2 regions of the Agrobacterium sp. fls2-241-TYG-188a genome follow, and region 1 is predicted to be linked to the other one. Evidence: riboswitches for the same ligand, from Rfam matches in the RefSeq annotation. Region 1 holds a riboswitch; the other holds the start of a gene.
The links. A riboswitch is a leader RNA that binds a small molecule or an ion and turns the genes downstream of it on or off. The one in region 1 is predicted to bind thiamine pyrophosphate.
Positions count from the first base shown of each region.

Region 2: another riboswitch for thiamine pyrophosphate. It lies ahead of thiB (thiamine ABC transporter substrate binding subunit); the one in region 1 lies ahead of thiC (phosphomethylpyrimidine synthase ThiC).

Region 1 covers NZ_JARVRD010000007.1:327,053-334,853, forward strand. Annotated here, with positions in the region: gene QRN85_RS20325 (glycosyl hydrolase 2 galactose-binding domain-containing protein) at 1-1,586, opposite strand, end outside; gene QRN85_RS20330 (DUF1839 family protein) at 1,592-2,578, opposite strand; gene QRN85_RS20335 (amino acid--[acyl-carrier-protein] ligase) at 2,586-3,494, opposite strand; gene QRN85_RS20340 (acyl-CoA dehydrogenase family protein) at 3,499-4,680, opposite strand; gene QRN85_RS20345 (acyl carrier protein) at 4,680-4,931, opposite strand; TPP riboswitch at 5,091-5,202, shown strand; gene thiC (phosphomethylpyrimidine synthase ThiC) at 5,301-7,121, shown strand; gene thiO (glycine oxidase ThiO) at 7,123-7,801, shown strand, end outside.
Region 2 covers NZ_JARVRD010000007.1:210,574-218,374, reverse strand. Annotated here, with positions in the region: gene QRN85_RS19860 (M48 family metalloprotease) at 1-967, opposite strand, end outside; gene QRN85_RS19855 (thiamine ABC transporter ATP-binding protein) at 1,245-1,964, opposite strand; gene thiP (thiamine/thiamine pyrophosphate ABC transporter permease ThiP) at 1,961-3,577, opposite strand; gene thiB (thiamine ABC transporter substrate binding subunit) at 3,592-4,605, opposite strand; TPP riboswitch at 4,646-4,755, opposite strand; gene QRN85_RS19840 (VOC family protein) at 4,800-5,192, opposite strand; gene QRN85_RS19835 (ABC-F family ATP-binding cassette domain-containing protein) at 5,279-7,105, opposite strand; gene QRN85_RS19830 (thiamine diphosphokinase) at 7,109-7,759, opposite strand.

The sequences.
Region 1 (7,801 bases):
TCCCTGGGCACGCGCATTTTCCACATCGGATCATGTACCGGTTTTACCGGAAGATGCTTGTCCAGTGTGCTCTGCTGCGGCACGTTAGCAAGGGCGAGGCATTCCGCCGCAAAGCGCAGATCGGCACGCCTTGCATCGTCCAAAGGTCGGCAATAGGCGCCGACGCCGTAATAGTGGCCAACCTTTTCATTCGGGAAAAACGGCAGGGCTCCACCGAACGGCGAGTTGGGAACATAGGCCACGTCCGGGCGCAGCCGTGCCACATGGGCTGGCAACAGGTCTTCCGTCAATGGGCCTTTCCAGAACTGTTCGGAAAGGCCCATCATCGCGCCCTGCTGGTACATTTCGCTGCCGCCGCACAGCACGGTCAAGGATGGAGACAGCGCCGTGGCGCTCAGAAGCTGCGAGATTTCCGTTTCTATGTGCGCGAGAAATCCTTGATCCTTTGCCGGATAATCAAAGTTGGCCAGCATCATATCCTGCCACACCATCAGCCCCAGCTCATCGCAGAGCGCGAAGAATTCCGGTGTTTCATAGGCCATGGTCCCGCCGATGCGGATCATGTTCATTCCGGCCTTCGCAGCAAGGCGCAACCAGGGTTCGTAGTCGGACCTGCCACCCGGCAGCCGTACGATATCCGCTGTCGTCCATACGGCTCCCCGGCAGAAGACGGGAACGCCGTTGATCCTGATACCAAAGCTTTTGCCATCCTCGCCATGTTCCGCCTCGATGCGCCGGAAACCGGTCGTGCCGAGCGTGAAGACCCGCTCGTCGATACGAAGCGTCACATCATGAAGCGTCGGCGTGCCGTGCGTTGCAGGCCACCACGGCTCAATATTCTCCAGCCGCAACGTGCCCTCGAAAATACCGTTCTCTGTAGCCGTCAGCTTTTCCGATCTGCCGGCGCAAGTGACTTCGACATTAGCGGCGTTGCTGTGGATACGGATCGCGAGATGAAGCAGACCTGCTCCGTCCACCGCCAGTTCAGTGCGCGATGAGACCATGTCAAAGCTACGTTCTGTCCGGCTTGTCAGGCGAACGGGCCGCCATGGGCCTACTGCGTGAACCTCGGGGCACCAACCCGGCATATAGCCGAGCGCCGTCGTTCTGATCAGGCGCAAGCCTTGGCTGCTCATCATCTGCGGTCGCCAGCGCGCCCTCGGACCTGTTGCCTTGAGGCGTGGAGCCAGAGCGCGGAAGCAGATCGCGAGGTCATCGGTGCCTGAGGGAGTGAATGGCACTTCGGTTGCTTCGAACATGCTGTCCGAGTGCGCCACGCATTTGCCATTAAGAAAAATCTCGGCGACCGTCGCCAGCCCCTCAAAGCGCAGGATCGCGGGTTCCAGTGTCTCAGAAGTGATCGATACTCGATACCATGCGTCCTGGGTGTCGAGCGGCGTCGGGTTGAGCCGGTCAAACGTTCCGAGGATTTCCAATGCCTGCGCGACGGTTCCGGGAACTGGTGCCGCGATGGTCTTCGCCTCCGCAGGAATGTCGGCGGGTGCCTGGAAGGCATCGACGGGCGTTAGCGTCAGTGTCCAGCCGTGGCTCAAGAGCCGGCCCTGCGCGGTTCTGGTTGCGGACATCGCCGTCACGCTGCCTCGCTCGCCTTGCCAAGCGCACCCTCAAGTTCCGCCATCATCTCGTCCCATGCGTCGATTGCGGGATCAAGAGCTGCCGCGAGTGGATCAAACCTGCGCCGGGCGATGGCACGGGCAAGCTGAAACTGCACGGATTTGGCGACTTCGGATATCCGCAGAGCCTGAACCGTCGCGCCGGAACGGCTTATATCCCCGCCAAGCCAATCCAGATGGCTGGCGGCCAGTTCGAAATTGGCGCCAAGCTGACGCAGCGTGTTGAATGCGTATTTATGGAAAAAGCCGAAGGGTCGGTCCGCCACTTTTTTCACCTGCGACGGGAAAACCTCGGCAAAGGCCCTTACAGGGTTTTTCTTCGGTCGCCGTGCGAAATGCTGGATCAGCAGGCGCTGCGCCGCTTCCCGTCTGTCGCGGTCATCAACAGGATGTTCGGGAAATTTGGCAAATTCCGTGTAGGGAAGAAAAGGAAGATCGGCATCACCGAGGTGATGCTGGAAAATGCCGGAGAAGTCCTCACCTTCAAGCGCGAAATAACCGGCATTGTGGAAATATTCCAGTCTGCGGTTTTGCAGGTCCATGCGGTTTATCGCAACCGTCGTCTTGCCGTGCTCCTTGCGATAGCCGACGCCCTGCGTGTCGGGCATGTAGAAGCTGTCCATTTCGATCAGGCAGATGCGACCGCGCTGCAATTGCGTTTCGACGTGGCTCTCAAGCCTGTCGAAAATCGCGAGCTCCGTCACCCGGATGCCATAGAGCGTTTCCAGGTCTTCCAGCGGCACCTTGAAGAAGGTGAACTGATCGCCTTCGAAGTCCTGCGCCAGTGTAAAACCCAGCATGGCCTCCGGCGGCAAGGCGCTCGCCGCCAGAAGTTCGATCCACAGATCGACGTAGCAATTGGTTTCCGGCCACATCCGCTCCGATGAATGCAACGGATGTGCAAGATAGGCTTCGGCACTCAACGCCGGAAATATGCTGGTCATGCCGTCCTTAGCCCCACAAAGCGTCCCGCACGGATTGTGGCCATGTCTCGACATCCAGTCCATGTTTTGCAAACAGGGCAAGCGCAATGCGCTCCAGTCCGAAGCCGACGCAGGCGGTATGGGCAACGGCACCATCGGTGAGATTGAGGCCCCATTTTGCGCCGAATGAGTCCTGATGGTAGTTGAAGCTCATGCAAGCGGTCAGGTTGGCCGTGGATGTGACGGGCATCAGCAGCTCGAATTTCAGGTTCTGGTCGCGCTGGTTGTTGGCCAGCATCTTTCCAGCCCGCCCAAAGAAGGGATCGTTGGCGATCTCGAGTTTGACGTCGAGCCCGACCTTTTCCATCATCTCCACGCCGCGATCCATCCACAGCTGGCGGAAGTCGGTAACATCGCCTTGCGTGCCGATACGGACATATTCACGCATACGGAAAAGCTGCTGCCGGGCCGGATCCTTGGATGGTTCATGGCGGAAGCAGTAGGACTGGATATCGTAAAGACCGCCGCCGTTGGGCAGGTTGCCGCGCTTGGCGATGGTCGGATAGAGCGGGTAGCAGGCAGCAGGGGTCAGGACGATATCGGTAATCTTCTGGTCTTTCGTCCAGTCGGTGCCCTCATCCATGCTTTTGATCAGGCTGACATGATCCAGTTCGCAGCCGCAGAAGGAGTGGACCGTGCCGGCCAGTTGCGGAAAGCTTTTCATGTAACCGCTTTTTTCGAAATAGGCGCGGTTAATGCCGGGCGGGAAGCGGATCACTTCCGCATTGTCTGCACCGCCGAACTTGCCGATGAGGCGTTCAAATCCTGAAATGACGTCTTCGAACTGGCCGCTGCGACCGTAGAGTCCATCGACGCCGGTATCGATCAGCAGTCCCTTGTCGAACAGGCGATCGAGAAACGATGTTTGCATATCCATGGTTTTATCCCGAGAGGCTGGTGTCCTGCTTCTGCACGAGCAGGAGATTGGCGGAGTTGCTGAGGATTCGGTCATTGGAGATCATCAGCTGTGCCGAATGGGCATCCCGAAGATGCCGCCCGAGGCTGAAGGGCGTACCGTTCTTGTAGCCCATGATGCCGCAGATCAGCATGGCATGGTTGATGATTTCCAGAATGGTTTCCGACGAGCATATCTTGACGTTGTTCATGGCGATGGCAAAGGCCATCGACATCAGCCGGTCGGGATCGTTTCTGGTGTCTTCATAGGCCTTGAGACCAGCAATGACGTTCGATTTCACAATCTGCAGCTTGCTGGATACTTCTGCCAGACGAATAGCGCCTGGAGGTGCGACACCGGGCGACTTGCGGGCAGCTGCGCGAACGAATGCCTGGGCGCGGAGGACAGCATCGGCGGCGATCCCGTACCACACACCGCTCCACAACAGGTGGGAGGTTGCCAGCATGGATTGCGCGGCGATTTCCGCAAAGGGTTTCGGGAAAATCTGCTGTGCCGGCGCTTGGCCCTTGAACAGAAATCCGTCCGAGCACGTGCCTCGCATACCCAGCGTGTTCCAGACATGCGTCTTTTCAAGGCTGTACTGGTTCTTCAGGAAAACCGTCATCACCTGGTCGGCAGGCGCAGCATCGGCATGGGCGCGCGATGTAATGAGAATGGCGTCCGCTTCACTGCCGTAGGAAATGACGGTGGCGTCTTTTTCCAGCGTGCAATTCTCGCCATCGACATGGATGGCGCAGATCGAATTTCGTAGATTTCCGCCTATGCCGCCTTCCGTCGTTGCCGAACCCAGCAGAAGCTGCTCAGCTGCCACACGTCGCATGAATTCGGTATGCCAGGCGCTCTCCTCTCCATGCTCGACAAGGCTGGATGCCTTGATGTGGTGCATGGCGAAAATCATTGCCGTTGCAGAGCAGGACTGCCCAAGGGTGCAGCAGATGTCCGCAATCTGCGAAAGGCTGGCACTCTCGCCGCCGAGATGTGCCGGAACCTGAATCCCCAGAAGCCGTTCCGAGCGCAGAGCATCGACAGCTTCCTTCGGGAACCGTGCGGCCGCATCGACGTCATCCGCATGGTGTGCGGCGATTGACGCGACCCGAGCCGCGCGCGCAGAGAGCGTGGCATTGGGCGGTGCGACGGAAAGGTCCATTACGCCGCCTCTTTGCCGTCGAGAATCGTCTTCACTGTGGTTTCGATTGCGTGGATGCTCGCAAATGACTTGCGATTGAGCATACTGTCAGGAAATTCGATATCGAATGCGTCTTCGATACCAAGCATCAACTGTACTGATGCGAAAGAAGAAAGTCCCGCTGCATAAAGATCAGCGTCGTCAGCGATTGTATCGACCGGCGCAGGGAGCTGCCCGAATTTCGATAGTATTTCACGAATTGTTGAATTCATTCCCTATATTCTCCCATATTAGCGCGTCATCATAACGCATTCTTCGAAATAAGCTGGAAAAAATAACATTCGTATAAATGGCTAGGTTAATTTGTCGTGACCGCTAAAAAGCGACCAATATCGCAACTTGACAAAAGATGACGCCGGGTCTTTCATTGCGACATTCACCAGGGGGGTCCCGGCAAGGGGCTGAGATACTGCTAGCGCGCGCAGTGACCCGTTGAACCTGATCCAGTTCATACTGGCGTAGGGACGGTGCAAACGCGGAACTGGCAGTTCGACCTCGTCGAACATTATCGCTATTCGTCCGTGGTTTTTCGTCTTCATGCTCGAACTGGGTCTCCACTGTCTTTGCTTTGGAGCCTCACGATGAACATTGTCACTAAAAATCTCTCGCCTGTCGTCACCACAGGCCCGCTTCCTGCCTCCACCAAAATCTACAAGCCGGGAACCCTTCACCCCCATATCCGTGTGCCGATGCGAGAAATCGCCGTGCATCCAACAGCCGGCGAGCCGCCGGTCACGGTCTATGACTCCTCCGGCCCCTATACCGACCCTTCCCATACCGTCAGCATAGAGAGCGGATTGCCTCGGCTGCGTCATGACTGGGTCGTCGCCCGGGGCGATGTGGAGGTCTATGATGGCCGCCACGTCAAACCGGAGGATAACGGCTTTGCGACTGGCGAGCGGCTGACACCTGAATTCCCGCTGCGCCATCGGCCGTTGAAAGCCAGGGACGGGAAGGCCGTCACGCAGCTCGCATATGCTCGAGCAGGTATCATCACACCGGAAATGGAATTTATCGCCATTCGTGAGAACCTTGGCCGCGAGGCGATCAAGGACAAGCTGGTGCGGGATGGCGAAAGTTTTGGTGCACATATTCCAGATTTCGTCACGCCGGAATTTGTGCGTCAGGAAGTCGCCGCTGGCCGGGCGATCATTCCCGCAAATATCAACCACCCCGAAGCCGAGCCGATGATTATCGGCCGCAATTTTCTGGTCAAGATCAACGCCAATATCGGAAACTCTGCGGTGACCTCCTCCATGGCGGATGAGGTCGACAAGATGGTCTGGGCCATCCGCTGGGGTGGCGACACCGTCATGGACCTTTCCACCGGTCGCAACATCCATAACATCCGGGAATGGATCATCCGCAATTCTCCGGTCCCGATTGGCACCGTGCCTCTCTATCAGGCGCTGGAAAAGGTGGGCGGCATTGCCGAAGACCTGACCTGGGAGGTGTTTCGCGATACGTTGATCGAGCAGGCCGAGCAGGGCGTCGACTATTTCACCATCCATGCGGGCGTCCGGCTGCACTACATTCCGCTCACCGTCAACAGGGTCACCGGCATCGTTTCGCGTGGTGGCTCCATCATGGCCAAGTGGTGTCTGCATCACCACAAGGAGTCCTTCCTCTACGAGCATTTCGAGGAAATCTGCGACATCTGCCGGGCCTATGACGTTTCCTTCTCGTTAGGCGATGGCCTGCGTCCCGGCTCTATTGCCGATGCCAATGATGCTGCGCAGTTTGCGGAACTGGAGACGCTTGGAGAACTGACACAGATTGCCTGGGCGAAAGATTGTCAGGTGATGATCGAAGGGCCCGGCCATGTGCCAATGCACAAGATCAAGGAGAACATGGACAAGCAGTTGAAGGTCTGCGGCGAGGCACCCTTCTATACGCTTGGGCCGCTCACAACCGATATTGCCCCCGGCTACGACCACATCACATCAGGCATCGGCGCTGCCATGATCGGCTGGTTCGGCACGGCCATGCTTTGCTACGTCACGCCAAAGGAGCATCTCGGTCTGCCCGATCGCAATGACGTCAAGGTTGGCGTGATTACCTACAAGATCGCCGCTCATGCTGCCGATCTCGCCAAAGGACATCCGGCGGCACAGATCCGGGACAATGCGCTATCGCGTGCGCGCTTCGAGTTTCGTTGGGAAGATCAGTTCAATCTGTCGCTCGACCCTGAGACGGCCAGGTCCTTTCACGATGAGACCCTGCCCAAGGAAGCGCACAAGGTCGCCCATTTCTGCTCAATGTGCGGACCCAAATTCTGCTCGATGCGAATTTCGCACGACATTCGTGCCGAGGCGCAGAAGGAAGGTCTGGAAGCCATGGCGCAGAAATTCCAGCAGGGAGGTGATCTCTATATGCCGCTGGAAAAACCGGCAGAGGGCTGAGATGGATGTTCTTATCAAGGGCGCAGGCGTTGCAGGTCTGACGGTTGCGCTGGAACTTGCGCGCCGTGGCGCCCGCGTCACCGTCTGCGATCCGGCGCATCAACCAGGGCGCGGTGCGTCCTGGTTTGCGGGCGGCATGTTGGCACCCTGGTGCGAAAGGGAGAGCGCGGAGGAGGCGGTGTTGACGCTCGGCCAATGCGCACTCGACTGGTGGGACGAGGCCACGCCGGGTCTTGTTGTCCGCAACGGCACGCTCGTCGTGGCCCAAGGCAGGGACAAGGCTGAACTGTCGCGCTTTGCGTCGCGCACGACCGGTTATCGCTGGGTGGATGAGGCCGAAATTGCGGCGCTCGAACCTGATCTCGCAGGGCGTTTTCCGATCGGCCTTTTCTTTGAGGGCGAAGGGCATCTCGATCCACGAGCCGCCCTCAATGCGCTTCATGAGCGGCTTGTCTCTCTCGGCGTGGATTTCCATCTGGGGGCAGACGTCGTTGACGAAAAAGCCTTCCCCCATCGCGTGGATTGCACGGGCGCCGCGCAGGCGGGCGGGCTTGCCGGTCTTCGTGGGGTGCGGGGTGAGATGCTCTATCTCGCCACGGACGAGCTTGCGCTGTCGCGTCCCATTCGAGTGCTTCATCCACGCATCCCGCTCTACATCGTGCCTCGCGACAAGGGGCGCT
Region 2 (7,801 bases), 120 kb from region 1:
GCGTTCCATGCAGGAAGGTGTTGCCACGGACATAGCCCTCCTGCGGGCTGTCGCCATAGAGAAGTCCATCTATGCCATTGAGGAACCAGTCCCGCCCCTTGTCGCCGACCTGGCCTTCCTGACCGAAGGCGCGGGCGTGCCTGCGCGCCAGCTCGATGCGTTGCGGCGTGTTTGGGTGGCTGGAAAGGAAGTCGAGGCTTTGATCGCTGTCCGGATCAGCCGAGGTGAAGCGGGCATAGGCCGCCATTGAATCGAGGAAACGCGGCGATGCAAAGGGATCGTATCCCGCTTCTCCCAACATACGCACACCGATGACGTCCGCCTGCAATTCCTGCTGGCGCGAAAAGGCCGCAAGACGCAGCTTGCCACGGGCGAGCGCCTGCTTGCCGGCGAGGTCGCTTGAAAGCACTTCTGCCACGACCCTGCTGGCAATGACTTCCGCCTCTTCGCGACGTTGGCGCTCAATGCCGTGGTTGGCGGTGACGTGACCCATCTCATGCGACAGGACGGCCGCGACTTCGGAAGCATCATTGGCAAGCGCCAGAAGACCGCGGGTCACATAGAGATAGCCGCCCGGCAATGCAAAGGCGTTGATGGCAGGAGAGTTGAGAATGGTGATGCGATAGGACTGTTGTGGATTCTCAGAAACGGCGGTCAGCGCACCGGCGATACGCGCGACAAGGCGTTCCATCTTGTCGTCGTGATATTCACCACCATAGCTGGCAACGATGCGCGGATGCTCACGGGCGCCCATCTGCGCGCGCGGATCGTTCTTCTGAACCTGCTCCACGGTTTGCGGATTGTCCGAGGGCTTCAGTGTCGATTGATAGGACGGGCTAAGCAGAGATTGGCAAGACGACAGCACGAAGCTCGCTGTCGCCAGCGCCAGCCCTCTTCTTAATGCCTTGCCCCTGTGCCATACATTGTGACCGGAGGTGTGGCTCTGCTGAGCCTTCACACACGTCATCATTCTGCTCGTCTGCTCCTAACGTTCCTGATCATCCGTTAATTGCAGACCAGAATACCATAACGCCCCCAAGGGCACTTGAATGCGCGAACAACGAAAATGATCCATCATGCAAAGACGTTTCGAGGGGAAGATTGTTCGCATAATACTTCAAGCAGTTATTCAAAATTCGCAAGTGCAAAAATGGTGCATCGCCTCTCTGTTTTTCAAGGCTTGACAGTGCGTCGCGTCGAAATTGTGACGCGACGTCGAAGAGATGCGAGCGTTAAGGCAACAATCAGACATGGAGAAACATGCTGATCTCCTCGATATCGGTCGCATCGAAAAAATTCTGAACGCTTCCTTGAAAGAGAACGCGTCCGTTGGAGAGGAAAACAACGGCGTCTGCCAGACGACGTATGTCATCGGGATGATGTGTTACTAGCAGAATGCTGTTGCTCATGTCTTGATGAAGGGCCTTCAGCAAATTGGCCATGCCCGACCGCAAACCCGGATCGAGAGCCGCAAAGGGCTCATCCAGCAACATCAACGGGCGCTGCCTTACCAGAGCTCGGGCAAGAGCAGCCCTTTGTCGCTCTCCGCCCGACAATGTCGAGGGCAAGCGCTTTTCGAAGCCTGAAAGTCCAACCTTCTCAAGCGCACCCTTGATTGCGGCTTTGTCCGAGTTCGACAGGGACAGCGACGGGCTGACACCGAGCCCGACATTGGTCACGATATCGAGGTGAGAAAAGAGATTGTTGTCCTGAAATATGATGGAGACGGGCCGCTCTGCCGGATCGAGCCCCGCCATCTCGCGCCCCTCGATAAGAACGCGCCCTTCGCCGGGGTTCTCAAAACCGGCAACGAGATTAAGCAGTGTCGACTTTCCAGATCCCGACGGCCCCACCACGGCTGTAATTTTTCCGCGCTCAAACGCGCAATCCAGCAAAAATTGCTGTTGTCCAAGTTTCAGTGAGACATTGTCGAGGCAGGCTCCCCAATCCGCAGGATTCTTCATACAATTGCTTTCATTGAACGACGGGAAACGCCGCCTGCGGCAAGGACAAGGCAGATGACACCGAGAATGAAGGCGTAACCGGCAGCATCCTGTGTTCTGTAACTTCCCATATTGCTGTAGACCAGCCAAGGCAGGGTGACAAAGTTCTCTGATCCAAAAAGCGCAACCGCACCCAGGTCGCCAAGCGAAAGCGCCATCGCAAAGAAGAACGCCGTTGCGGTGGGACGCCACAGGATCGGCCAATCAACAAACCGGAATCGCGATATTCCACGAAGACCCAGCGCGGCAGAAAGCCTGCCGGTGCGCGCATCATGGCTCAGGAATGCCGGCTCGATAACGCGCATTGTAAAGGGCAGCGACATCAACATATTGATGATGGCGACGATAACAGGTGCAAACGCCGCCACATCGCCGAAGGGCCGCAACAGCAGAAACCAGCCACTTCCCAACACGACGGGCGGTACAAGCAGGACGAGAGATGAGCCTGCGCCCATCAGAACAAGAAACGCCTTCAGGCTCAAACCGGCCTCTCTGCGCAGAGCAATGGCATGGCGCGCGCGCACAAGCGCATAAGAGGCAAAGACGGCCAGCAGCCCGGAAAAAAGCGCGATCTGAAAGCTTGTCGCCGCCGCCTGCAGGAAAGTGGGGGCAGAAAGTAACCGCCACAGATCCGCTGAAACGCCCGCAGATGCGACCGCGCACAAGGGAGCCCCGACCAGAAACAGTACGGAAAGAATGACAGCGCTGTCCCACAAGCGAGGCCCCGCTTTTCTGCCATCCATGCGCAGCAAGGGACTCTGGCTTTGTCTGTCGGGCTCGGCCGAGGGTAGCAGCGCGAGCAAGGCCAGCAACGCCCCTGTCATGGCGATCTGCATCACCGAAAGCGCGATTGCGCGCGGTGGATCGAAATCAAACCGCAGCGCCTGATAGATCGCCACCTCGATTGTCGTGGCCGCAGGTCCCCCGCCCAACAGCAAGACGAGGGTGAAGCTTGTTGCACAAAGCATGAAGATAAGTCCTGCGACCCCTGGCAAAATTCGTGCGACGGCAGGCCATTCCACGAAGCGAAATGTAGCAAAAGGTCCAAAGCCCAGCGCCGAGCCCATGCGCCAATATTCTCCCGGCACCGCCTCAAGTCCGGCCAGAAATAAGCGGGTTGCCAGCGGAAGATTGAAGAAAACATGGGCAACAAGAATGCCGGACAGACCGTAAATACTGACAGGCGCGTCCAGACCCGCAGTCTGCGGAAGCATATTGAGGACACCCTGCCTGCCCCAGATCGATATCAGTCCAAGCGCGCCGACAATGACCGGCAAGCCCATGGGAACCGCCATCAGGCGGATGATCCATATGCGACCGGGGAAGTTGCGCTGCCGGGCAAGTGCCAAGGCCACCAGCAATCCAAGCGCGACGGACAGCACCGTCGAAAGCATCGCCTGCCAGAGCGTGAAGCGCAGTATCCGCCATGTATAGGCATCGATCAGGCCAACAGACGCGGCGCTGACGTCAAAGGACAGAAGCGCATAAATTGCAAGCCCGATGAAAAGGACGACAGCGGTAACCGTCGCGGCCCCGCCAAAGATGAACCATCGGCCTTCCCGGCGTCCGACCATGACCTGCTTCGATCCTACTTGACGCTCATTGCCGCGAGCCACTCATCGATCCAGGCCTTGCGGTTGCGGGCGACATCCTCCGGCGACATCAGAAAGGTCTTTGATGGCTGCACCAGCTTGGAGAACGCAGCAGGCAGGGGCGCGGAGGTCGGTGCCACCGGCATCATCCAGTTGTTTTCAGGAATGGTGTCCTGGAAGCCGGAGGTGAGAACGAATGCCAGAAACTGCTGCGCCAGCGCATGTTGCGGGGCATTCTTCAAGACACCGGCAACTTCGATCTGGATGTAGTGCCCCTCATCAAAGGCGGCAGCCTGATATCTTTCACTATTTTCCGCCACCATGTGATAGGCAGGCGACGTCGTATAGGACAATACCATCGGCGCTTCGCCTTTGGTAAAGAGGCCGTAGGATTCAGACCATCCGGGTGTGACCGTCAAGATGCGGTCCTTAAGCTTCGCCCAGGCCTGCGGCGCCTGATCGCCATAGACCGACTTGACCCAGAGCAGCAGGCCGAGACCCGGTGTCGAGGTGCGCGGATCCTGAATGACGATTTTCTGGGCCGGATCGCCCTCGACCAGTTCCTTCATACTTCTCGGCGGCGTTTTCATCACCTGCGTATCGTAGACAACGGCGAAATGGCCGTAATCATAGGGAACGAAGACATCGTCCTGAAAGCCACCCGGCACCTTCGCCGCAGACGCATCGACCCCGGATTTTTCGAAGAGCCCGGTTTGCTTGGCTTCCGCAATCAGGTTTGTGTCGAGACCCAGAACGACATCCGCTTTTGACGATGGACCTTCCAGCTTCAACCTGTTGAGAAGCGCCACACCATCGGCTACGCCGACGAAGTTGAGGGTGCAGTCACACGCTTTCTCGAATGCGGCCTTGACCTTAGGACCGGGGCCCCATTCCGAAACAAAGCTTTCATAGGTGTAGACGGTGAGCGTCTTCTTGTCCTGCGCGGCGGCAAGACCAGGAACCATCACCGATGCCAGCATCAGGCCATGAAGGAAAATACGACGGAACATCAAAAGCACCTCCTCAAGCGACAAGGGGAAAAGGGCGTCTTGATGGAAGCCGTCTAATCCCTCCGCCGGTGTTAACCGGATCAGGTTCTTCGGGTTGGCAGAGCCTCTCAGCCTTGTCCGTGTCAGAACAAAGCACCCCGTTAGATCTGCCGAAGATGTAGTGCCTCAGGAGAGAATTAGCAAGACGGCAACGTCTAGGCCGGGGCGCTCATATGGACCAGTTCCCAGACATGGCCATCGGGATCCTGAAAGCTACCCGCATACATGAAGCCATGATCCTGCACGGGCTTCCACTCCGCCCCGCCATTGGCCAGCGCGGCGGCGATCATCTGGTCGATCTCTTCACGGCTAGAGGCAGAAACACAGGTGAGCACCTCCTTGGCGCGCATCGCATCGGCAATGTCGCCATTGATGAAATCGCGGAACCGCTCCTCCTGCAGCAGCATGACGAAAATATTCTTCTCTATGATCATACATAGCGTGCGATCATCCGAGTATTCAGGATTGAAGTTAAAGCCAAGCGCGGTGAAAAACGCCTTGGATCTTGCGACATCCTTGACCGGAAGGTTGACGAAAATCATGCGCATGTCTGGCTCCTCCGCTGCAACAGAAAACGCGATCTGCGTTACTGTCATAGATGGTGCCGTGACGCCGTCGCCGCAATGAGGCCCGTCTAGCTTTCGAGTTCCTCACGCAGCATCTCGAGTTCCAGCCACTCTTCCTCCATCGTTTCGAGCTTCTGGCGAAGCTTCGACATCTCATCGGCAAGCGTATTGAAGGCCGCCGGATCTTTGGTGAAGAGGTTGGGATCAGCCATACGTTGCTCGCGCCGGGCGATTTCTTCCTGCGCCTTCTCCATCTCCTTGGGAAGATTTTCCAGCGCGAATTTCTGCTTGAAGGACAGCTTCCCCTTGGCTTTCGAAGGCTCGGCAGCGGAGTTGGACGAAGCGGAAGCCTTGGCCTTTTCCTGCTTTTCGGCCTTTCGCTTCTCGTCCGAGGCGCCCTTGCGCTGCGCCATCATGTCCGAATAGCCACCTGCATATTCAATCCAGCGACCGTCAGGCGCATCCGGATTGGCAGGAGCGATGGTGGAAGTCACCGTGCGATCAAGGAAGTCGCGGTCGTGGCTGACGAGGATGACAGTGCCTGCAAAACCGGCAACAATCTCCTGCAGGAGATCAAGCGTCTCGATATCGAGATCGTTGGTGGGTTCGTCGAGGATCAGAAGATTGGTCGGCCGTGCCAGAATGCGCGCCAGCATGAGACGTGCGCGCTCGCCGCCCGAAAGATTACGGATCGGAGTTCTGGCCTGTTCCGGCTGGAACAGAAAATCCTTCATGTAGCCGGTCACATGCTTCAACTCGCCATTGACCAGCAGGTTTTCACCACGGCCGTCGGTCAGATAATGCGCCAGCGTATCGTTGGGGTTGAGATCCTCACGCTTCTGGTCGAGCGTCGCAATCTCCAGATTGGTGCCAAGCTTGACCCAGCCGCTATCCGGCTCCAGCTGACCGGTCAGCATCTTGAGAAGCGTCGTCTTTCCCGCACCGTTGGGACCGACGAAGCCGATGCAATCGCCACGGTGGACACGCAACGAGAATGGCGTGACGATAGGCCGATCACCATAGGACTTGGTGATCGCATCCGCTTCGATCACCAGCTTTCCGGACTCGCGCCCTTCCGTCACGGTGGCCTGAACCGAGCCCTGCGGCCCCTTGTGCCCGCGATATTCAGCCCGCATGGCCTGCAATTCGCCCACACGCCGCATATTGCGCTTGCGCCGCGCAGTCACGCCATAGCGCATCCAGTGTTCTTCGCGCTCAATGGCCTTGCCGAGCTTGTGCTGCTCCAGCTCTTCCTCTTCGAGCACCTTGTCGCGCCATTCCTCGAAATGCGCGAACCCGCGGCTGAGACGCCGCGCCTGGCCACGATCCAGCCAAACAGTGGCTGTGGAGACCTTTTCAAGGAAGCGCCTGTCATGCGAGATCAGGACCAGGGCACTTCGCGTCTGCTGCAATTCGCTTTCCAGCCATTCGATTGTCGGCAGATCCAGATGGTTGGTCGGCTCGTCCAGCATCAGAATGTCGGGCTCTGGTGCCATGACGCGCACGAGAGCAGCGCGGCGAGCTTCGCCGCCAGAAAGGCTGGACGGATGCTCCTGCCCGGTCAGACCGAGATGTTCCAGCAGATAGGTGACGCGATAGGCATCGTCGCCAGGGCCAAGACCGGCTTCGGCATAGGCCTGAACCGTCTCGAAGTCGGCGAAATCAGGTGCTTGCTCGAGATAACGGATCGTAGCCGAAGGGTGACGGAATATCTCACCGGACTGCGCCTCTACGAGACCCGCCGCGATCTTCATCAGCGTCGATTTGCCCGAACCATTGCGGCCGACAAGGCAGATACGATCCCCCGGCTCCACCTGCAGATTGGCACCGTCGAGCAGCGGAGTAACGCCGAAGGTGAGCTTGATATCGTCGAGTTTCAGAATAGGGGGTGCCAAGGTTCAGGCTCCGGTCAAATCATAGGGACGGGCGAGCACGATGGCCTTGCCGCTTTCAAGACGAAGGTGCAATGGCCCCTCCGCCACGTTGGAAATAGTACGGGACGAGCCAAAAGCAAGCGCAAAATCCGTCAGGGGATAGCGCGCATTCCTGATTTCGAGACCCGACAGCGCCGTAAAACCGGCGACAGAAAACAACGATCCTGCCGGCAGGTCGAGCGTGCGTTCCCCTGCCAGCAAGGGATAGGCTTCCTCCTCGCCGGATGTCAGAGTGACATCGATGCCGCTTTCAGCCAGTGAAACGGCATAGAGCAGATGGAACAGGGCGTGATCCGACCGTTCGCCGGAGAGTGCACCCACCAGGGTCAACCGGGCGGCACCGCGCTCGATGCTCTCAGACACGGCAATTTCGCCATCGGTCACACCTTTGGACGCGGGAAACGGCCTTTGCGGCACATCAGGCCACCGTGCCAGGAGGTCCCTGTCGGAGGAATCGAAGTCACCCACCCATAATTCCGGCGTCAGACCGAGAGGCTCGGCGTGACGCATTCCGCTATCGGCCGCAATCACGCGCGTGTCCGCCACTGCTTTTCGCAGACGATCCGTGACGGTGATTGTGCCGCCGAGAAGTATGGTGAAATGGGTAGGCGTCATTCCCCTGCCATAGCCCGGATCGGTCACGGATGGAAAGACACA